4 regions of the Bhargavaea ullalensis genome follow, and region 2 is predicted to be linked to each of the others. Evidence: riboswitches for the same ligand, from Rfam matches in the RefSeq annotation. Region 2 holds a riboswitch; each other region holds the start of a gene.
The links. Region 2 has a riboswitch for S-adenosylmethionine ahead of ACFFIY_RS04045 (methionine ABC transporter ATP-binding protein). Riboswitches for the same ligand answer to the same signal wherever they lie in the genome.
Positions count from the first base shown of each region.

Region 1: another riboswitch for S-adenosylmethionine. It lies ahead of ACFFIY_RS02205 (O-acetylhomoserine aminocarboxypropyltransferase/cysteine synthase family protein); the one in region 2 lies ahead of ACFFIY_RS04045 (methionine ABC transporter ATP-binding protein).
Region 3: another riboswitch for S-adenosylmethionine. It lies ahead of ACFFIY_RS07765 (methionine biosynthesis PLP-dependent protein); the one in region 2 lies ahead of ACFFIY_RS04045 (methionine ABC transporter ATP-binding protein).
Region 4: another riboswitch for S-adenosylmethionine. It lies ahead of ACFFIY_RS00080 (methionine ABC transporter ATP-binding protein); the one in region 2 lies ahead of ACFFIY_RS04045 (methionine ABC transporter ATP-binding protein).

Region 1 covers NZ_JBHLWY010000008.1:59,534-64,746, reverse strand. Annotated here, with positions in the region: gene cysK (cysteine synthase A) at 1-352, shown strand, start outside; gene ACFFIY_RS02210 (homoserine dehydrogenase) at 533-1,522, opposite strand; gene ACFFIY_RS02205 (O-acetylhomoserine aminocarboxypropyltransferase/cysteine synthase family protein) at 1,737-3,035, opposite strand; SAM riboswitch class I at 3,194-3,306, opposite strand; gene ACFFIY_RS02200 (YwqG family protein) at 3,449-4,237, shown strand; gene ACFFIY_RS02195 (glycerol-3-phosphate acyltransferase) at 4,257-4,898, shown strand; gene ald (alanine dehydrogenase) at 5,069-5,213, opposite strand, start outside.
Region 2 covers NZ_JBHLWY010000015.1:16,577-21,789, forward strand. Annotated here, with positions in the region: gene ACFFIY_RS04025 (YuzK family famiily protein) at 1-52, opposite strand, end outside; gene ACFFIY_RS04030 (dicarboxylate/amino acid:cation symporter) at 161-1,372, opposite strand; gene ACFFIY_RS04035 (MetQ/NlpA family ABC transporter substrate-binding protein) at 1,561-2,394, opposite strand; gene ACFFIY_RS04040 (methionine ABC transporter permease) at 2,496-3,164, opposite strand; gene ACFFIY_RS04045 (methionine ABC transporter ATP-binding protein) at 3,157-4,182, opposite strand; SAM riboswitch class I at 4,303-4,409, opposite strand; gene ACFFIY_RS04050 (thioredoxin family protein) at 4,488-4,787, opposite strand; gene ACFFIY_RS04055 (toprim domain-containing protein) at 4,800-5,138, opposite strand.
Region 3 covers NZ_JBHLWY010000031.1:4,060-9,272, reverse strand. Annotated here, with positions in the region: gene ACFFIY_RS07780 (acyl-CoA dehydrogenase family protein) at 1-492, opposite strand, end outside; gene ACFFIY_RS07775 (hypothetical protein) at 661-1,755, opposite strand; gene ACFFIY_RS07770 (5-methyltetrahydropteroyltriglutamate--homocysteine S-methyltransferase) at 1,892-3,031, opposite strand; gene ACFFIY_RS07765 (methionine biosynthesis PLP-dependent protein) at 3,079-4,215, opposite strand; SAM riboswitch class I at 4,301-4,410, opposite strand; gene ACFFIY_RS07760 (NADPH-dependent FMN reductase) at 4,616-5,179, shown strand.
Region 4 covers NZ_JBHLWY010000001.1:14,907-20,119, forward strand. Annotated here, with positions in the region: gene ACFFIY_RS00075 (methionine ABC transporter permease) at 1-224, opposite strand, end outside; gene ACFFIY_RS00080 (methionine ABC transporter ATP-binding protein) at 214-1,239, opposite strand; SAM riboswitch class I at 1,327-1,436, opposite strand; gene ACFFIY_RS00085 (S-layer homology domain-containing protein) at 1,651-2,517, shown strand; gene ACFFIY_RS00090 (nuclease-related domain-containing protein) at 2,912-3,913, opposite strand; gene ACFFIY_RS00095 (thermonuclease family protein) at 4,535-5,213, shown strand, end outside.

The DNA of each region.
Region 1 (5,213 bases), on a different contig from region 2:
AAAAAAGCGGATCCCGTCGCTCAAGATTTATGTCGTCGAACCGAAAGGCTCCCCCGTCCTGTCCGGCGGAGAACCCGGCCCGCACAAAATCCCGGGCACCGGCCCGGGATTCATCCCGTCGATCTTGAACCGGGACATCTACGATGAGATCTTGCTGATCGACGATGAAGACGCCCGCCGGACGGCCCGTGCGCTTGCGGCGAAAGAAGGCATCTTCGTCGGCGCCTCCGCAGCCGCCAGCGCCTACTTTGCGATGGAAGTTGCGAAAAAGCTGCCTCAAGGAGCCCGTGTGCTCTGCCTGGCCCCGGACACAGGCGAGCGGTATTTGTCGTCTGATTTGTTTCCGCAGTGAGCGGGTGTGCCCCTGGCGAGCGCGGCTTCCGGGCAGCCGGCGGATCCCGGGTGTGCGGTAACCCAAGGCGGCCCGCGCACCCCCGGCTGCCGCGGACCGCATCTTAACGTTCAGGCCGGTTTGCTTAACGTTCACAGAAAAAGCGGTGCTTCCCGTCAAAAAGGAAGCACCGCTTTTCGTTTATTCGGTTACGAGTTTTCGAAAGGGGTGTTTGAGCAGCAACACAGCCGCATCCTCGACCATAACGGTGGCGGTCGGGTACATGCCGGCGCCCGGTCCGATGGCGGTGAGCGTACCGGCGTAGGCCGTTTCAATGGCCACGGCGTTGTCGACTCCGTCAATCCCGTAGAGCGGATGGTCCGGACCGATGAGGACGGGACCGACGGACGCTTGGATCTCCCCGTCTTCGCCGCGGCGCACGTCCGCGATGTGGCGGTAGCGGAGCCCCTGACGGTCGGCGTCGACCACTTCATCGAGCGTGAGGTTGTCGATGCCGTCCATCGGCACCCGTTCCCACTCCGGTTGCTCGCCGAACGCGAGGCCGCTCAGGATCATGAGCTTGCAGAACGCGTCGAAGCCGGATACATCATTTGTCGGATCCGCCTCTGCGTAGCCGAGCTCCTGGGCTTCCTTGAGCGCATCGGCAAACGTGCACTCTTCCTTCCTCATCTTCGTGAGAATGAAGTTCGACGTGCCGTTGAGGATGCCCTGGATGCCCGTTACTTCATTGGCCAGATTGAGGTTCTCGATCGTCTTGATCACGGGAACGCCGCCCGCGACGGTGGCTTCGTAGCCGACCCCCGTGCCGAGCTCGCGGGCAAGCGCCTCGAGTGACGACCCTGCTTTCGCGTACATGACTTTATTCGCCGTGACGACATGGCATCCGGCCTTAATCGCCTGTTCCAGGTAAGTGCCGGCCGGTTCCTCGCCGACAATCGCCTCGAAGACGACCTCCAGTCCCGGAACGGCGAAGATGTCCTCAAACCGGTCCGTCACGAGCACGCCCGGCGTGTCGGGACGGGGTTTATCCAGGTTGCGCACGAGAATCGCCGCAATCTCGATCGGGGCGCCCGTCCGTGCCGCCAGCTGTTCTTTCCGTTCATTCACAATATGATAAATGCCCTGGCCGACCGTCCCGAACCCCAGGATGGCCGCTTTCACTGTCGCCATGGCGATCACCTCCAATTCCCTTCAGCTTAACAAGTTCCGCCCGGAAATAAAACCCCCGGGCGGTGATTTTTCAGAATATGCGGGCAGCCGCGGCACAGCTTGCGCCACTCGGAAGCGAACTTGCGCCACTCGCGGGCAAACTTGCGCCACTCGGGCCTCAACTTGCGCCACTCGGGCCCCAACTTGCGCCACTCGCCTCACCCGCCCCCTAAATTCAAGCCTTGACCGGCGCGGCCGCTTCGATCGCCTGTTTCAGGTCGGCGATGATGTCATCGACGTTTTCAAGGCCGATCGAGAGGCGGACGAGTTCTTCGCTCGTGCCGGTTTTCTCAAGGTCCTCCGCCGACAGCTGTTGGTGGGTCGTCGACGCCGGGTGGATGATGAGCGAGCGGGCGTCGCCGACGTTCGCGACGTGGGAGAACAGCTTCACGCCGTCGATCAGCCTGCGGCCTGCCTCCCGCCCGCCTTTGATGCCGAATACAACGACGGATCCGGCTCCGTTTTTCAGGTATTTCTTCGACAGCTCATACGACGGGTGGTCTTCAAGGCCGTTGTACTGGACCCACTCGACGGACGGGTGGTCTTGCAGCCATTTCGCCACCTTCTCCGCGTTTTCGTTGTGTCGCTGGACTCTCAGGTGAAGCGTTTCGAGCCCCTGCAGGAAGATGAACGCGTTGTCCGGGCTGAGGCACGGGCCGAAGTCGCGGAGCAACTGCACGCGGAGCCGTGTGGCGAATGCGGCGTCCGGCGTGTCGATGCCGTAGCGGAGGCCGTGGTAGGTTTCGTCCGGCTCGGTGTAGCCCGGGAAGCGGCCCTGCGTCCAGTCGAATTTGCCGGCGTCGACCGCGATGCCGCCGATCGCCGTGCCGTGGCCGCCGATCCATTTCGTGGCGGAATGCACGACGACGTCCGCCCCGAATTCGATTGGATTGGAGCCGTACGGCGAAGCGAATGTGGAGTCGATGATGAGCGGCACGCCGTTTTCATGGGCGATGTCCGCGACCGCTTCCACGTCCAGCACGTTCAGGCTCGGGTTGCCGATGATTTCGCCGTAGAGCGCCTTCGTCTTGTCGGTAATCGCCGCGCGGAAGTTTTCCGGATCGGTGGAATCGACGAACTTCACTTCGATGCCGTAGCGCGGGAGCGTCACCGCGAACAGATTGTACGTGCCGCCGTACAGATTCGCCGCCGCGACGATCTCATCGCCCGCCTGGGCCACGTTCAGGATCGAGAACGCAATCGCCGCCATGCCGGACGACAGCGCGACTGCCGCCGTGCCGCCCTCAAGTTCCGCAACGCGCTTTTCGAATGCGTCGACGGTCGGGTTCATGATGCGGGAATAAATATTGCCGGGCTCCTTCAGCGCAAACAGGTTCTGCGCGTGCTCGGTGTCACGGAATGCATACGCCGTCGTGCGGTAGACCGGGACGGCGATGGCGCCCGTCGCAGGGTCCGGCTGCTGGCCTCCGTGGACAAGGATCGTTTCCGGCTTGAATGGTTGATTGTTCGTCATGATTAAAAACCTCCTGAGAATGTGGTGCCCGGGCGGTTCGCCGCCAAAGGCCTGGAACTCGATGGATGTGCGGTGACCGGGGAGGAGGTTTTTCGGGAAATCAGAAAAACCCTCTTCGCATAAAGGAAGAGGGCCGATACAGGCAAGCTGCATCCCTCCCCTTATCTGCCAGATCCGTCTCCGGAACTGTAGGAATTAGCACCTTTGCAGGCATGGCCTGCCGGTTGCCGGGCTTCGCAGGGCCTAGTCCCTCCGCCGCTCTTGATAAGAGTGAATTCATTTAATTTTCCATCTTGGAAATCAGTATAGCCCTGTCCTCCTCCGGAAGTCAAGTGTATTTTTTCAGAATGATTGAAACCATTTGCCCGCCCGGCCGTTACAATAGGAAAGAGTTTTTCTAGGAGGCAAACGAAATGAGTTCATTGATTGAACAGCTCGCCGCAAAAGGCCTTTCCCGATATGAAAAGACGATCCGCGAATTGGTCGGCGTAGCGGTCTGCGTCAAAAAAGAAGATGCCGCGGGACCCCTTGCGCCGGGCGCATCCAAATTCGGAGGCGCCCCGGACTTGCCGCCGAATGCCGACCTTCCGCAGAACAACGGCCGGCCGCTGACACTGCTTGCGCAAATCAACCTGACGGACCTCGGCATCGCGGGGATTGATCACCCGTTCCCGAAAAGCGGCGTGCTGTCTTTTTATTACGATGTGGAAGAGCAGCCGTGGGGCAGCGGAGAGGAGGAAGAGCTCAGCGGCTGGCGGGTGCTGTTTTACGACGGCGACCCGGCGAAGCTCGAGCGCGTGGAAGTTCCGGAAGATTCGATGCTGCCGGAATTCGCGGCATCGTTTGGGCAGATGGAGTCAGTCGACACCGATGCCCTGATCGAGATGGACTTCGACGATGACGACGCAGAAGAGATTTTCGGCGTGCTCGAAAACGGCGAGCCGAAACACCAGATGCTCGGATTTCCGTTTGCGGTCCAAAACCCGGTGTTCATGGAAACCGCCCATTACTGTGACGGCGTGGAAGACTGGGACGAAGCCGAAAAAGCCGCGGATGACTATGTGCTCCTGTTCCAGATGGACAGCGACGACGACCTTGACGTCATGTGGGGCGACATGGGGATGCTTTATTTCTCGATCAAAAAAGAAGATCTTGCAGCCGGACGGTTTGACCGGACGAAGATGATCATGCAGTGCAGCTAAAGTTCCGGGAGGAGGAAGAATGATGGGTCTGTGGCTCATCCTGGCGGCGGCTGCCGGCTACCTGATCGGCTGCGTGCACGGCTCGACCGTCGCGGGCCGGCTATCCGGCGTGAATCTCAAGGAAACCGGCGTGAAAAATGCGGGCGCTTCGAATGCGGCGATCGTCCTCGGCAAAAAGTACGGCGCACTCGTCGCGGCGATCGATATCGGCAAAGGGGTCGGGGGCGTCCTGCTCGCAAAGTGGCTCGCGGCGCAGACGGGGCTCGGCGAGGTGGCCGGCGCCCTGCTCGTGTTCATCATGGCGGCGGCCGTCGTGCTCGGCCACAACTTCCCGTTTCATATGAAGTTCAGCGGCGGCAAAGGGACCGCGACCGTCATCGGTGTCCTGCTCGGATTCGACTGGAAAATCGGGCTGGCTGGACTTGCGCTGCTGATCGTCGTGTCGATCGTGACCGACTTCATCGTGTTCGGCGTTTTGATGTTATACGTGACGTTTGTCTTCACCGCGGTCGTCCTGGCACCCGGCGTCGGACCGGATCTCATCTCGGCCGGACTGTTTCTGATGGCCGTGTGGAAGCATGTGGAGAACTTCCGGCGGCTGCGGTCGGGCGAAGAAAACCGGGTGTCGGCGGTGCTCGGGAGGAAACGGCGGGCGGCGTAGCGGACGGGCGGGCGGCGGTACAATCAACGTTTTGCCGGATACAATCAACGTTTCGCCCAATACAATCAACGTTTCGCCGGATACAATCAACGTTTCCCCCAATACAATCAACGTTCCAACCAAAAACAGGCGCCCCCGAATTGAATCGGGCGGCGCCTGTGTTCATTTGCTTAATGGTTGACCGGCTCAAGGAGGTCCAGCAGGTCGGTGTGGCTGTGGCCGAGGTCGGCTGCGACGGACGGGCAGGTGACGCGGCCCGCGTGGGTGTTGAAGCCTTTGCGGAGCGGCTCGTTGTCGAGGGCGGCCTGTTTCCAG
Region 2 (5,213 bases):
CGTGAGCGCTCCGGAAACCCTGCGCCATCCTGTCTGTGTAATCAAGCCTCATGGGGTCGATAATGAACCAGTCCTTTCAATGTTGGCCGGCTTGTGCCGACGTTATTTACGGTATTCTGTTTACCCGCTGAAAAGAAATCAAAACATAAGTGAAGGAAAATCACGCCGTTTTCGTCTTTGAAGCAGCCACTGCAGTCTTGCCTGTTGCAAAACGGTCGGTGATGATGGCCAGTGCCCCGTCGCCGGTGACATTCGTGGCGGTGCCGAAGCTGTCCTGCGCCATGTAGAGTGCAATCATGAGGGCGAGCATCGGCTCTGTGAATCCGAGCATCGACGAAAGAAGCCCGATTGCCGCCATGACTGCACCGCCCGGTACGCCCGGCGCGGCGATCATCGTCACGCCGAGCATCAGGATGAAGCCGATCATGCTGCCGAATGTGACCGGCATTCCGTTCATGAGCATGACGCCGATCGCGCAGGAAGTGAGCGTGATCGTACTTCCCGAAAGATGGATCGTTGCAAAAAGCGGAACGGTGAAGTCGACGATCTTTTCGGAAGCGCCTGTTTTTCGAGCTTGCCGCAAGGTGACCGGAATCGTCGCCGCAGACGACTGCGTGCCGAGCGCCGTGAAGTAAGCCGGCGCCATCGTTTTCATGAGCTTGAACGGATTGCGGTGCGTGAGCGCGCCGGCCGCCGTGTACTGCAGCATGAGCATGACCAGATGCAGCACGATGATGAGCACGAAGACGACAGCGAACACCGACAGCACCTTCGCCACCTGTCCTGCATACGTCATGTTCAGGAAAATCCCGAAGATGTGGAAAGGCAGGAGCGGGATGATGACCGCGCTGATCGTCTTCTCGATCAGGACATTCAGCTCATCGAACACGGAAAGGAGCGACTTGCTGCCGATCGCCGCCATGCCGATCCCGAACAGGAATGCGAGGATGAGCGCCGTCATAACGCCCATGAGCGGTGTCATTTCAAGCTCGAAGAACGGGCCCGTCAGCGCTTCGGTCGGGTCCTGTATGCTGTCTCCCGATGTGGTATGGATCAGGTTCGGCAACAGATTGGAAGCGGTGAAAAACGCGAGGATGCCGGCAACGATCGTGGACAGATAAGCGATCCCCGTTGCCAGGCCCAATGTTTTTCCGGAACCTTTTCCAAGCTTGGCGATGCCCGGCGCGATGAACGCGATGATGATGAGCGGAACGACGAAGTTGAGGAATCCGCCGAACAGCATATTGAACGTGGCAGCGGTTTCCACGAACCAGTGGACGAATTTCTCGGGAACCTGCCGGAACAGCGAGCCGATGGCAACGGCCAGCGCAATGGCAATCACAATCCGGCCGAGAAGACCGATTTTCTTCATAGTCATGTACCCCCTGAAAGGACATTTGTATTTGTAATAGAAACACTATAACACAAGAACAACACTGCATTGAAGCCCTTCTCCAACTGTCAGAATACAGCATTTTGTAAGCGTGTACAATAACAATTTCAGGATTCCCCCCCACAACGAAAAAAGACTGTCCTCACGGAAAGGACAGTCTTGCATTCTTATTCTGCAGGAACGACGGAGCCGCCCCACTCTTCAAGCATGAATTCTTTGATCTCATCGGAATGCAGCACTTCGACGAGTTTTTTGATGTCTTCGTTGTCTTTGTCGCCTTTGCGGACCGCAACGACATTCACGTACGGGGAATCGGTTTCTTCGAGCGCGATGGCGTCTTCAAGCGGATTGAGTCCGTTGTCGATCGCGTAGTTGGAGTTGATGAGGAGTGCGTCTCCCTCGTCCTGGTTGTACAGGGTCGGCAGGAACGAAGCTTCGTAGTTCGCGTCGAATTTCAGGTTTTTCGGGTTGTCCGTGATGTCCTTCACTTCAGCCTTCGTCTTGTCGACTTTTTCGTCGAGTTTGATCAGGCCCTCCTTCTCAAGCATCGCCAGCACGCGGCCGTGATCGGCGACGGAGTTCGAGATCAGGATCGTCGCCCCGTCCGGCAGTTCATCGAGTGACTTGTATTTTTTCGAGTAAACGCCAATCGGCTCGATATGGATCTCGCCGGCAATTTCAAAGTCGTAGCCGTGGTCTTTCATCTGCGTCTCAAGGTACGGGATGTGCTGGAAGTAGTTTGCATCGAGTTCCTCAGAGTCGAGATCCTCGTTCGGCAACACGTAGTCCTGGTATGTCTCGATTTTCAGGTCGATGCCCTTTTCTTTCAGAAGCGGCTCCGCCTTCTCGAGGATGATCGCATGAGGCGTGTTGGACGCGCCGACGACCAGCTCATGGTTTTTCGTGTCCTTGCCGGCAGCGTTGTCGCCGCCCCCGGTGCCGCACGCAGACAGGGCCAGTGTGCCCGCAGCCAAAATAAGACCTGCCGTGAATTTTTTCATTTACATTTCCCCCTGTCGGTTTATCTGAAATCACTATCTGAAACAATAAGGCAGAACCCCGGTTCCATCAAAGACCGCAGCCGCCCCTGCACCTAAAGTCCTCACCGCTTGTCCAGCCGTTTGACGATCAGGTCGCCGGCCCACTGGATGATGAAAACAATCAGCAGGATGAGGATCGTCGCGACAAGCGTCACGTCACTCCGGCTGCGCTGGAACCCGTCGAGATAGGCCAGATTACCGAGACCCCCGGCACCGATGATGCCCGCCATCGCCGTGTAGCCGACAAGCGCGATCGAAGTGACGGTGATGCCGGAGACGAGTGCCGGCATCGATTCCGGCAGGAGCACCTTGCGGATGATCGTCCAAGTGGTCGCGCCCATCGAGCGGGCGGCTTCGATCACCCCTTTGTCGATTTCTGCCAGTGCAATCTGGACCATCCGGCCGTAGAACGGCGCCGCTCCGATGATGAGTGCCGGAAGCGCAGCGTTCGGTCCCCGGATCGATCCGAGCAGGAATTTCGTGAACGGGATGAGCAGGATGATCAAAATGATGAACGGGATCGACCGGAAGATGTTGACGAATGCGCCAGTCAGCAGATTGACGGCCCGGCTGCGCCAGACACCCCTCGGCCCCGTCAGGAACAGCAGGATGCCGAGCGCCAGGCCGATCAGGAAAGTGAAGAAAGTGGAAACGGCCGTCATGTACAGCGTCTCGACCGTCGCCCCCCACATCTTCTCCCAGTCGACATTCGGGAACCATTGATCAATCATGCGTGATCACCTCCGTCTCGATGCCTTCCGCATGGAGATAGGCAATCGCCTCCCGAACGGCCGGTTCATCGCCCGAAAGCTGGAGAACGAGCGATCCGAACGCACCGCCATGCGTCTGGGCGATGTTGCCCTGAAGGATGTTCACGCTGATGTCAAACGAGCGGATCAGCTCGGCGAGCACCGGCTGTTCGGCACGGTCCCCGACGAAGCCGAGGCGGATGAGTGTTCCGTCCGGATAGGACTCGGCAAGCTGGCCGATAGCCTGCTTGGCGTCTCCCGGTTCCGTCACCTGGGAGACGAACCGCTTTGTGATCGGCTGCTCCGGCGACTTGAACACCTGGAGCACGTCCCCCTGCTCGACGACGCGGCCCGCTTCCATGACGGCCACCCGGTGGCAGATTTTGCGGATCACGTGCATTTCATGCGTGATGAGGACGATCGTCAATCCGAGCCGTCGGTTGATGTCCGTCAGGAGGTCCAGGATCGAATCGGTCGTCTCCGGGTCCAGCGCGGACGTCGCTTCGTCGCACAGCAGGACGCGGGGCTCGTTGGCAAGCGCGCGGGCGATGCCGACCCGCTGTTTCTGGCCGCCCGACAATTCCGATGGATACGCCTTTTCCCTGCCTTCCAGGCCGACGAGCCGGACCAGCTCGCCGACCCGTTCCCTGCGGCGGGCTTTATCAGCACCGGCAATTTCGAGCGGAAGAGCTATATTCTCTTCCACCGTCCTCGACCAAAGCAGATTGAAGTGCTGGAAGATCATGCTCACTTTCTGGCGGGCTTTCCTCAGCTCCGCCCCCGAGATGGACGACATCTCGAGCCCATTGACGGTCACCGTGCCGGAAGTCGGCTGTTCAAGTCCGTTGAGCATGCGGATGAGCGTGCTTTTTCCGGCACCGCTGTATCCGATGATGCCGTAGATTTCGCCTTCTTTGATTTCAAGATCCACTCCGTCCACGGCCTTGACGTCGATGCCGGAACGGGAGAACCGTTTGGTCAGCTGCTGCAGATTAATCATGATGGTCACTCCTAAACTCATGGGGACGGACGAGCGGATCGCCGTCCATTCCAAATAAAAAACCTTTCCGCAGACACGCAGAAAGGCCGGACCGGAGCGCATCGCGCGCAACGGCCATTCCTCTCATCTGCCAAAGCATCCGCTTTGAGTGATTTGGCACCATTTCACGTTTCCGTGACGGTTGCCGGGCTTCATCGGGCACGTCCCTCCGCCGCTCTCAATAAGAGTATTCCGTATTCATCTTTTTTCACCCGTCTTGCCGGATGGTTCGATGCTTGAAACTATACCACACGCGATGGAGCCGGTCAACCGAGTTTTTCATACAGGTAAGGGACCGATTGGAAGGCATAGATCTTCTCCACCGGCTCGCCTTGCCGTGAGATCAGCAGGCACGGCACGCTTTCGACGCCGTACTTCGCCGCCACTTCTTCATGGTAGTTCAGGTCGGCCTTGCCGATCGGCAGTCCGGGCAGCAGTTCCGCCATGACGTCGATCATTTTCGAAGCGACCTGGCAAGTCCCGCAAAGAGGCGTGTACAAATAGTAGGCCGCTTTTGCGGAACGGCCGGCCGCCTGTTCAAAATCTTCCAGAGTCCAAGTTTCCATTCCATTCATCCCTTATAGCAGAAATTCCGTCTTCACTTCGATATTGGCCGAGAGCAGCTGTTCCGCGAGCACACGCAGCGGCGTTGTCGCCACTTCCCTGTATACCCGGTCTGTATACAAATGACGCGCTTCCGGGTATTCCCTTCTGAGCACAGATCTCAAATGTTCCCCCGACCGGTCCGCGTCAAAAAACGCAAAGATGTCCGCTCCTTCATACGGCTCCAGCAATTCCTCGATTCTTGTCGGGCTTGCCGTTCCGTTTGTGCAGATGATGGCCACCGGTTCGTCGAGAAGCGGGGCGAGCCGGTTCCTGTCCGAGCTGCCTTCCACCACAATGACTTTTTCGACCATGCCGATCCCTCCAGGCGACTGGCTTGTCGTGTTTTATCTCTATAAGATGAAAAGGAACGCCGAAAAATGTCGGCG
Region 3 (5,213 bases), on a different contig from region 2:
GGTAGGGGAGCCGGTCGTGAAGGCCTTCCGTCCGTTCAGAAGATAGGAGCCTCCGTCACGAACAGCGGTCGTTCCCGGCCGACCGCCGCGGGAAGGACTGCCGGTGACCGCTTCGCTGACCGAACGGTTGACGAGCGCCCCTCCGAGCAGTTCATCTGCAAAAAAACGAAGCATTTCCGGTGTCCAGTCCCGCTTCTCGAAAATACTGCCGGCAATGCCCAGGTTCCAGCCGATGGAAAGAGCCACATTTTCATCGTACTTGGCGATCGTTTCCTGAAACAGCACCATTTCGTACACGCCAATCCCGGTACCGCCGAACGCTTCCGGAACGGCGAGCGCCGTGTAGCCGGAAGCGGCCAGTTCTCGAATCTGCTTTTCCGGATATTCTCCGTCTTCATCGCGCTGCTGGGCATTTTCGGCAAACTGTCGGCCGAGTGTTTCCAGCCGCTCCGCCCACTGTCTCTGTTGCTCTGTTTGAATCCATAAATTCACGCTGAACGCCTCCTCCGATAATGTATAATATTAAATGTTAAGTGGAATAGTCGGGATTTGAGCCAAATAATTTTTCGGGCCTGTGATCAAGGGCCCGAAAAAAATCGTTCAACCACGATTGTCCATACTATAATGATGCATGCATGAAAAGTCAATATGATTTTCATCTTAAGCATTCAGCCGGCGTTTTTCCTCCCACCTGGCATAAAGGACGCCTGCTCCCGCGATCAGTTTGCCGGCAGCATAAGACAGCAAGATCCAAACGGTTGTCAGGATGGCGGAAAACCGGACGCTTTCCATGAAATCCGGATGAACCGGGTGGGACCGGGCGGCAATCCAGCCGGCAAAAAGCCAGATGGCAACAATGACGGCTGCCTGGATGATCAGACGAACCAGGTAAGCCCGTTTTCGAATATGGAAAAAGAAGAACAGGGGGACCAGGAACAGAAGGACGTAGTTATATTCATCATCGGAGACGAACATCCCGTTCTCGATTTCCCAGCCCGGCATGCTCCGGACGAGCCCGATCAGCATGATCGAGAGGCAGACCATCAGGACCGCAACCCCGCTCAGGTCGAAAATCCACACATACCGCTTGCGTTCTTCTCCCGGCATGAGAAGCCTCGGCGTCGGCGGCCCGAACAGCGTGATCCGCCCGGGGACAAACGGCAGCAAAAGAGGCTCGCCGGTGAGAATCTCCCGATATTCATGCTCATCCAGCACCGGACCCAGGGCGTAGTCCGGATAATGTGCAATGTTGAAATACCCGGTCTTTACGGGGATGCCCGGCGGAAACTGTTCGTATAATTTCCAAAAATCTTCCGGGCGTTTTTCGGTGATGGAAAGCAACCGCCGTTCACCGTCCTCCCTCCACTCGGCAACCAGCCGCGGGTACTCTGCATAGAAAGGGGTTTTCCCCGCCATGAACCGCTGGGCGTGGGGCAGGATATAAAGACTGGTCATCCGGCTGAAGGGAATTTCTTCTTTCCCCGCATCACCGGTTTTAGGCAGTGCCCATTCATGGACGATTCCGGACCCGGTCACCTGCACGATATCTTCCCGGCGGGGAACCCGGATGGAAATTCGGAGCACCCACCAGCCGAGCGGCAACAGAAAGGCCGTGATGGCGAGCAAGAAGAGAGCGACGGCCCACTCGCCGAGAATCAGGGTATAAATGACGCCGGCAGCTGTGAGCAGAGCTCCCGCAAGAGGCAGTGCGGACAAAAAGACGCTCAGCATCTTCAAGGGCCAATTCAGTTTCACCCGATATGTTTTTGAGGCCATGGAGTTCACTCCTTCCGCTTTTTATACGGAAGTGGCCGTCCGGCGGTTTCTGGTACGGAAGTCCCGTTCGGGCATTGAAAGAGAAACGCACGGATGCCCGGCCTGGTTCTTCAGTTCATCTGGCGCCCGGTCCCCAGATGTCTTCGGCGATGCTCACCACATGCCGGATTTTCGCCCATTGCTCTTCTTCCGTCAGGTTGTTGCCTTCCTCTGTGGAAGCAAAACCGCACTGCGGACTGAGGGCTAGCTGCTCAAGCGGAAGGTAGCGGGCCGCTTCCAGGATCCGTGCCTTGATCACCTTTTCATCTTCCAACTCCGGGCGCTTTGTCGTGATGAGTCCGAGAACGACAGTCAGGTCCGGCCGGTTCACGAAGCGGAGCGGCTCGAATCCTCCCGAGCGCTCATCGTCAAATTCCAGAAACAGTCCGTCAACCTGAAGTTCTCCGAAAATCACTTTTGCTGCCTGCTCGTAGCCGCCGCTTGTGAAGTAATGCGAGCGGAAGTTGCCCCGGCAGATGTGCATCATCACAAGCAGATCGTCCGGCCGGCCGTCAATGACGCCGTTGATCGCCTCCGCAAACCGGTGGATGAGTGCATCCGGATCGGACCCGCCTTCCCGGATCCGGTTTCTCTCTTCATCGGTAAAGAACGAAGTCCACGCCGTATCATCGATTTGGAGATAGCGGCATCCGGCATCGTACAAATCCCGGATCAGCGCCCGGTAGGCCGGAATCAAGTCGGCATATACATCTTCCGGCCTGTCGTAGGCAGCGGTCTCAAACCGGGCGCGGGCAACCACGAGGTTCGGGCTCGGAATGGTGAATTTTACGGCAGTGTCTTCTCCTGCAATTTCTTTTAGTGACTTGAAATGGCCGATGAACGGATGACTCCCGCTGTAGCCCACTTTGCCTGTTACTTTGATACCGCCGGGCCGGACCTCGACGCCCTGGAATTTCCGGGTTCCTTCCGGCTGTTGATACAGTTCAATGCCGTCCAGCCCCGCCAGAAAGTCAAGGTGCCACCAGCTGCGGCGGAATTCCCCGTCTGTGACTCCCTGAATGCCGTTTTCTTTTTGGGCCTTTACGAGACGCCGGATTTCCTCGTCTTCGATGCGGGTCAGTTCCTCGCGGGAAAGGTCTCCGTCCCCGAACCGGAGCCGTGCTTCTTTCAGCCGGGCGGGACGGAGGAAACTGCCGACGTGATCTGCTTTGAACGGTGCGCGGACGCGCGGTGTGGTTTCTGTGCGGATGGTCATTGATATTCCTTCTTTCTAATTTTATGGAGTGGTTATAAATGGAGTGTTCAAGCCTGCCCTGCCGAGCCTGCCGCCAGGGAGGAACGTGCCAGTTCGAAAGCTTGTTCTAAATCGCCGATGAGGTCCTGTGCGTCTTCGATGCCGACCGACAGCCGGAGCAGGGAATCATCGATGCCGCGTTTGGTCCGCTCTTCAAGCGGGATGTCGGCGTGGGTCTGGGTCGACGGATACGTGATGAAGCTCTCCACGCCGCCGAGGCTTTCCGCGAACGCGATCAGCTCCAGTTTCTCAAGCAGCGGGGCGACGAGCGCCGGATTGTCGACGCGGAAGGACAGCATGCCGCCCTTGCCGGGATAAAGCACGTCTGCCACAGACGGTTCGGACTGCAGCCATTGAGCGATGTCCTTCGCGTTTGCCTCATGCTGCTTCATCCGCAGCGGGAGCGTCTTCAGCCCGCGGATGACAAGCCACGAATCAAACGGAGACAGCACGGCGCCTTCCGCATTGTGCTGGGCTGAGAGACGCTCGCAAAGATCCTCGCCTTTTGCAACGACGAGCCCTGCGAGTACATCGTTGTGGCCGCCGAGGTATTTCGTCGCGCTGTGGATGATGATATGGGCCCCGAGCTCGATCGGCCGCTGGAGAATCGGCGTGTAGAATGTGTTGTCGACGATGAGGAGCAACCCGTGTTTCTTGGCGAGTTCGCCGTAAGCGGGGATGTCGATCTCCTGAAGAAGCGGGTTTGTCGGAGATTCGATGAACAGCGCTTTTGTCCCGCCGGTGATCGCCTGTTCCACTTCGGCAAGGTCGCCAAACGGCAGATAGTCGACGGGCACCCCGTACTGCCTGCGGTAATGCTCAAACAGGCGATACGTTCCGCCGTACAGGTCTTCCGGCGCGAGGATGCCGTCACCCGGCCGGAACAGGGACAAAACGAGCCCGATGGCCGCCATGCCGGAAGAACAGGCGAACGCAGCGTCGCCGCTCTCCAGCTCTGCGAACCCTTCTTCAAGAAGTGCGCGCGTCGGATTCTTCGTTCGGGAATAATCATAGCCCGTGGACCGGCCGAGCCCGGGGTGTTCATAGGCGGTCGACAAGTGGATCGGGGGATTCACTGCGCCGGTGAGCGGATCGTTCCGGTTGCCGAGCTGGGCGAGCAGCGTGGAAATGCTTTTCTTTGTCATGGTTCTTCGTTCCTTTCTCTTTTGGGAAAATGAAAACCGGACCCTCCAATGAAGAAGAAGGCCCGGCAAATGATGCGGAATCGTCTTCTCATCTTCCGGATCCTCCGTGTGGAATCCGCTGGAATTAGCACCTTCGCCGACAGGCAGGTTGCTGAGACATCGCAGGGCCAGTCCCTCCGTCTCTCTTGATAAGAATCGCTGATGAAGTTGTAAGTGGAATAGTTCGAAAAATTCGATAAACCAACCTTACCACCTTTCGGGGGCGGAAACAAGCTATTTCCTTTAGGTTTTCTCTGTAATCGTTTACAAGGCGGATACCTTGGCTTCAAGGCATATTACAGGCGGAATGGGGCAAAATCCTGTTATGATGGAGAAGAAATAAACTTAAGGAGTTTTCCATATGCCGATTAAAGTAAAAGCCATCATCGGGAGCACCAGCTCCACTTCCTATAACTTGAAAGTCGTCGAATTCATGCGCAAGCGCTACGCCGGCAAGCTGGAGATCACCCCGGTCTTCATCAATGCACTCGAGCCGTTTGCCATCGACATCGAAAACGACCCGACGCCGAACGTGCTGGACTTCAAAGCGGAGGTCGCCGATTCCGACGCCGTCTTGTTCGCCGTTCCGGAATACAACTTCTCCATTCCGGGAACGCTGAAAAATGCGATCGACTGGATGTCCCGCGGCGAACTCGTCCTGCAGGGCAAGCCGACATTCATCATCGGCGCCTCGATGGGCAACCTCGGCTCAGTCCGAGCCCAGCAACATCTGCGCGAAATCCTGTCGAACCCGAACCTTGCACCGGCGATCCTTCCTCAAAACGAAGTGTACATCGGAGCGGTCCATGCGAAACTGGACGCAGACGGCACCCTCACCGACGAAGCGACGGTCGCTTTCCTGGACCGCGTCGTCGACAACTTCATCAAGTTCTACGAAAAAGAAACGGCTTCCGCCAACCAATAAAATCCGTCCCGCAGCTCCCGAATGGAGCGGGCGG
Region 4 (5,213 bases), on a different contig from region 2:
AGGAAGATGATGAACGGCACCGGCCGGACGATGTTGATGATCAGGTTCAGCAAGTTAAAGACGAGTTTATTTTCCAGAATGTTGTTTTGCCGGGTGACGAACAGCAGCAGTCCCATGACGACGCCGAGGATTGAGCCGAAGATGAGCGTCGCGATGACCATGATGAGCGTTTCGCCCGTCGCTTCGACGATCCGCGGCCAAAATGTAGTCCAGTCAACGTTCAAGTTCGATCACCTCCTCGATGTCCGTAAGCGTCGCAATTTCGGCGATGGCGGCGCTGACCGCATCCGGATCGCCCGAAAACGACACGATCAGGTTGCCGAACAGCCGCTCCTGCAGCTCGCGCACCGAGCCGTACACGATGTTGAACGTGACGCCGTGCTTGGCGGTCACCCGCGACAGCACCGGCTCATTCGCAATCGCTCCTTTGAATAAAAGCCGGTACAGCCTGCCCCCGCCTCCGTCGCGCCACTCTTTGAGGATTCCGGGCGACGGAAGATCCTGCTGGACGGAGCGGATAAAGCGTTCGGTCGTTCCGTGCTGCGGGTCGGTGAAGACGTCGAACACGCCGCCCGACTCGATCACTTCGCCGTTTTCCATGACGGCGACTTTCGAGCAGATTGACTGGATCACTTCCATTTCGTGTGTGATCAGCAGGATCGTGATGCCGAACTCCCGGTTCACTTTCTTGAGCAGCCGGAGGATGTCGGCGGTCGTGTCGGGGTCGAGCGCAGATGTTGCTTCGTCGCAGATGAGGATGTCCGGGTTGCTCGCGAGCGCCCGGGCGATGCCGACGCGCTGCTTCTGGCCGCCGGAAAGCTGATCCGGATAGTTGCCGGCCTTGTCGGCGAGCCCGACGAACTGCAGCAGTTCATTGACCCGGCGGCCGATTTCGGCTTTCGGCGTGCCGGCGAGCTTCAGCGGATAGGCGATGTTGCCGGCGACCGTGCGGGAGTTGAACAAGTTGAAGTTCTGGAAGATCATCCCGATGTTCTGGCGCTGTTTGCGGAGTTCTTTCGGCTTGAGTGAAGTGACATCCGTCCCTCCGATCTCGATGCGGCCGGACGTCGGGCGCTCGAGCAGGTTGACGAGCCGCAGCAGCGTGCTTTTGCCGGCGCCGCTGAAGCCGATGATGCCGAATATGTCTCCCTGATCGACCGTCAGGGTCACATCTTTCACCGCGTGGACTTCGCGCGGACCGAGCGTGAATGTCTTGGACACTTGCTTGAATTCAATCACTGGGCGGACCTCCTTGTGTTCGAGGCAACGAAAAAACCTTCTTTTTCTTGAAGACGACAAGAAAAAGAAGGCCGGTTTGGCCATCTTTTCTCATCTATCAGACGCGGTGCGCGTCTGCAGGAATTGGCACGGTGCTCGCTGTGGAGTCCGCTGCCGAGATGTCATAGGGCCTGTCCCTCGATCTCTCTCGATAAGAAAATGATGTGTATGTAATTGGTTGGTTTCGTTGATTGAGACCTACTTTACCCGGTGCCTGATTGAAAGTCAACTCTTTTTCGAAAAATTATTTTTCGGTCGGGAAAGTCGGTTTTGGGCGGAGAGGCAAAAAATACACGGCCGTCGGGCTGATTCTCGGGCGGCGTGGAAGGGTATGGAAGGATAAGAGAATCCAAACAGAGAGGGGTCATTTACATGAAAAAATGGTTTGGCGGCTGGGTGGTGGCAGTGCTGGTGCTGGCTTTCTTGGTGCCGACTGCATCAGCGGCACCCGTGTATACGGATGTACCGGAGTCCGGCGAGCATTCGGCAAATATACTATTGGCTCGGGAGCTTGGAGTGATGACCGGCTATCCGGACGGCACATTCAAGCCAGGCAAAGCCGTTTACCGCGCGGATGCGATCAAGGCGCTCGGGAAGCTCGTCCTGAGCCAATCCGGAGAAACGCTTGATTCGTATAATGTTGAAGGGGTGAAGGCATTTGCCGACGTACCCGCGGACGGACCAGACGAGGAGTTATACCGACTGTCATTGGTCGTGCGGAACGCCGGCATCTTCGACGGCAACCCGAACAATAACGTAAGCCCGCGCCAGCTCATCTCGCGCGAACAGATGGCGAAGGTGCTTGTGAACGCATTCGGCCTGAAGGATGTGCCGGATGAAATCGTATCCATGCGGGACCTGCATGCAGCCGCCCCTTATTTCCGCGAGCCGATTCTTGTATTGGCAAAGAATAACGTAACGCATGTGCTGGAATTCCGTCCGAAAGAAGCGGTCAGCCGCGGCCAATTCGCCAGCTTCCTCGTGAGGGCGCACGATACCCGTGCCGTGAAATATGCCGTCGAGGAAGTCGAACAACCCGCAGCCGTCAGGACCGCAGCCGGAGTGATGCCGAATCTCCCGGTGAAACTGGAGATCCGGTTGGTCAACGGCATCACCGCCGACGCCCCGGTGTTCTGGAACCTGAAAACCGCCGACCTGTTGGCGCCCGGCGACTACACGGTCGAAGGAACAGTCGGCGACACCGGCCGGACTGCGGAAATTGTCGTGACGGTTGAGTGAAGGTGTGAGGTGAGAGGCAAAAAAGCTTCCGTGGGGGCGGAAGCTTTTTTGTGTGGGCGGAGTGTGGAAGCGGGTGACGAGCCAACTTGCGCCACTCGAGGGCCAACTTGCGCCACTCGGAGGCCAACTTGCGCCACTCGAGGCCAAACTCGCGCCACTCGAGGCCAAACTTGCGCCACTCACCACCCGATTCAGTTACCGGCATGGATTTCCCATGCCCGACGGCTCCAACTATAAAATAGAGATTCGTCCAACCATAAGTGCATAGCGCGTGCCACTCAAAAGCAAACTCGCGCCGCTCGAGAGCCAACTTGCGCCACTCAAGCCTCAACTTGCGCCACTCGCGCACAAACTCGCGCCACTCGAGGCCAAACTCGCGCCACTCATAAAGAATCTAACCCTCTCCCCGCCTCTTCAATCTCTGCCCCGAGTGATCCAGGTGGAGTGTTGGCACGAATCTGTATCTTTGTCGATTGGTTTTCCCAATCACTTCAAGTGGGTATCGTTCCAAGGTACGTCTCCCGGTTGTCGAAGATGAAATCTCCGCAAACTCGCAAAATTCTCGGTTGGTGAATGATGTTTTGAACACCAGGACAAAATCAAGCAGGGCCCGGCCGTATGGGTCTCCGTTGACGGGTTTATTGCAGCCGTGGCACACGTGGGTCCGCTGGGAGATCCGGGTTAATTTTCCCGAGCACCATTCACAGAGCAGGCCCGTTTTCAACCAGCCGGGCCGCAGGTTGAACAGGTCGACGGCAGGAGTCGGATCCGGTTCGACTTGATGGGTCCGGATGAGATCTGCGATGATTTCAAAAGAAAAGTGGTCGCCGGCGGATTTTGCTGCATTGATTTCCCGCTTCAAGTAGGACGGGATCTGCTTCACCGAGATGAACGGCGCATCTTCCGGCAAGCTGCCCCACACATTCTGCCGGGTAAAGACAACTGCGCCGGAGACCGTCGTCCAAATGCCCCGATCACCGAGCCAACCGGCGAGCGCGTTTTTTTGATTGTCCAGCTGGGTGATCGGGCAGTTCATCGACAAGATCGTGCCGTCGTCGTCGATGCGCTCGAGACGGCGCGGGTTCTCGTGCCAATGCAGGCGGCCGCGGACTTGCTTGGACTCCAAAATCCAAATTCCGAGGTCCGTCACAATGAGTGTGTCAAACTGAACAATGTAATCTTTGTGCATCTGCAGGCGGATGTCTCGGAGAATGGTCCAATTCACCGGCAGGCGCAGCCCGCGCAAATGCTGGTCGACCATGACTTCCCCCTTGAACCCCGCTTCCACCCGGTACCTTTTTTCCTCAATGTCCTCTCGCTCCCGGTCGCCCGGCCACATTCTGCCAAGCGCCGCCTCCAGCTTCCTTAACTCCAGCGGGTATTTCCTCTCCCCCACTCCCCCACCTCCTCAACGACACCATAGCATAAAAAAGAGAAGAAAAAACATAACTTTTCAAGTTTGCAAAAGGAGGCAATTTCCGATGCCAAAATTGAAATTTGACAAGAAAAACGGAGAGTTATCCACAGGTGATTCGGAGCGTTTCGGACCAAATCAGAGGAATTCAGGAAACTCTCCTCACTCGGAGGCCAACTTGCGCCACTCAGGGGCTAACTTGCGCCACTCGAGCCTCAACTTGCGCCACTCAAGCCCAAACTTGCGCCACTCGTGATCCAACACGGCCCCAACATAATAAACACCCCTCCCCCCTAAACTTTTTCCGCTTTCCATGTATATCTCTCATCCTTAGTGCGTATACTATCTCCATCACAGGGCCGCGGCACCGCCTTGTCCCGCGCGAATGGGCACCTCCGACGGGAAGTGGAAAAGGGAATGACGCGCATCTCCGGCCGGGGTCAGAGTGCCCGGTAGTGCCGCATTTACATCGTCTCTTCAAAAGGAACTTCCTTCGTTGGAAGTTCCTTTTCTTTTACTCATTCTGGCAATAATCATATGGACGGTTCTCCAATTCCGTGAGAAAATGATTCTTGGTTATTTTCACGAGAAGGAGACTCATGGATGTCCATATTATTTGCCTTATTATTTTTACTGGCGACCGCCGGTTTGGCAGCCGGTGTGGTCATTTTGGTTATCAGACTGGCCCTGAAGATGGAGCATGACGCACGCAAAGTGGTGCTCGGAACCAGGTTGGCCATCGGGGTTTGGGTGGCGCTGTTCGCTGCCATGCTTCTGTTTTCGGCAGGGGTGCTGATCGACCGGCTCTACTTTATTTTCTTCGCCGCCGCACTGGCCGGTCTGATTGGCAGCGGGGCAGATTTCCTCCTCCAGCTGGCTTTCCGGATGAAGCCGTCAATCAAGCGGCATTCCAAAGTGGCGGGGGCATTCCTGGCCGCCATGGTCATCGTGATCTTTGCGGGCCCGGCTCCCGATCAGGTGGCCTCCGATGAAGAAGTGAAGTCCGAGTCGGCGGTTGCAGCGCCAACGAAAATCGCCGACATAAAAGAGGCTCCAAATGAAGAGACCGCCAAAAGAGAAGCGGAAGAGGTCTCCCAAGCCGACGAGAAATCCGCTGAGCTGAAGTCAGTTGAAGTTGCGGCAGTTCCGGCTACGGCCAAGACCAGGTCGGCTGCGCAAGAATCCGTCCAAAAGGAAGCAGCCCAGCCGGCAGCAGCGTCCAACCGTGTGCCGGTCACTCTTGCAAACCCGATTGACGGAGACACGATCAAAGTGAACATCG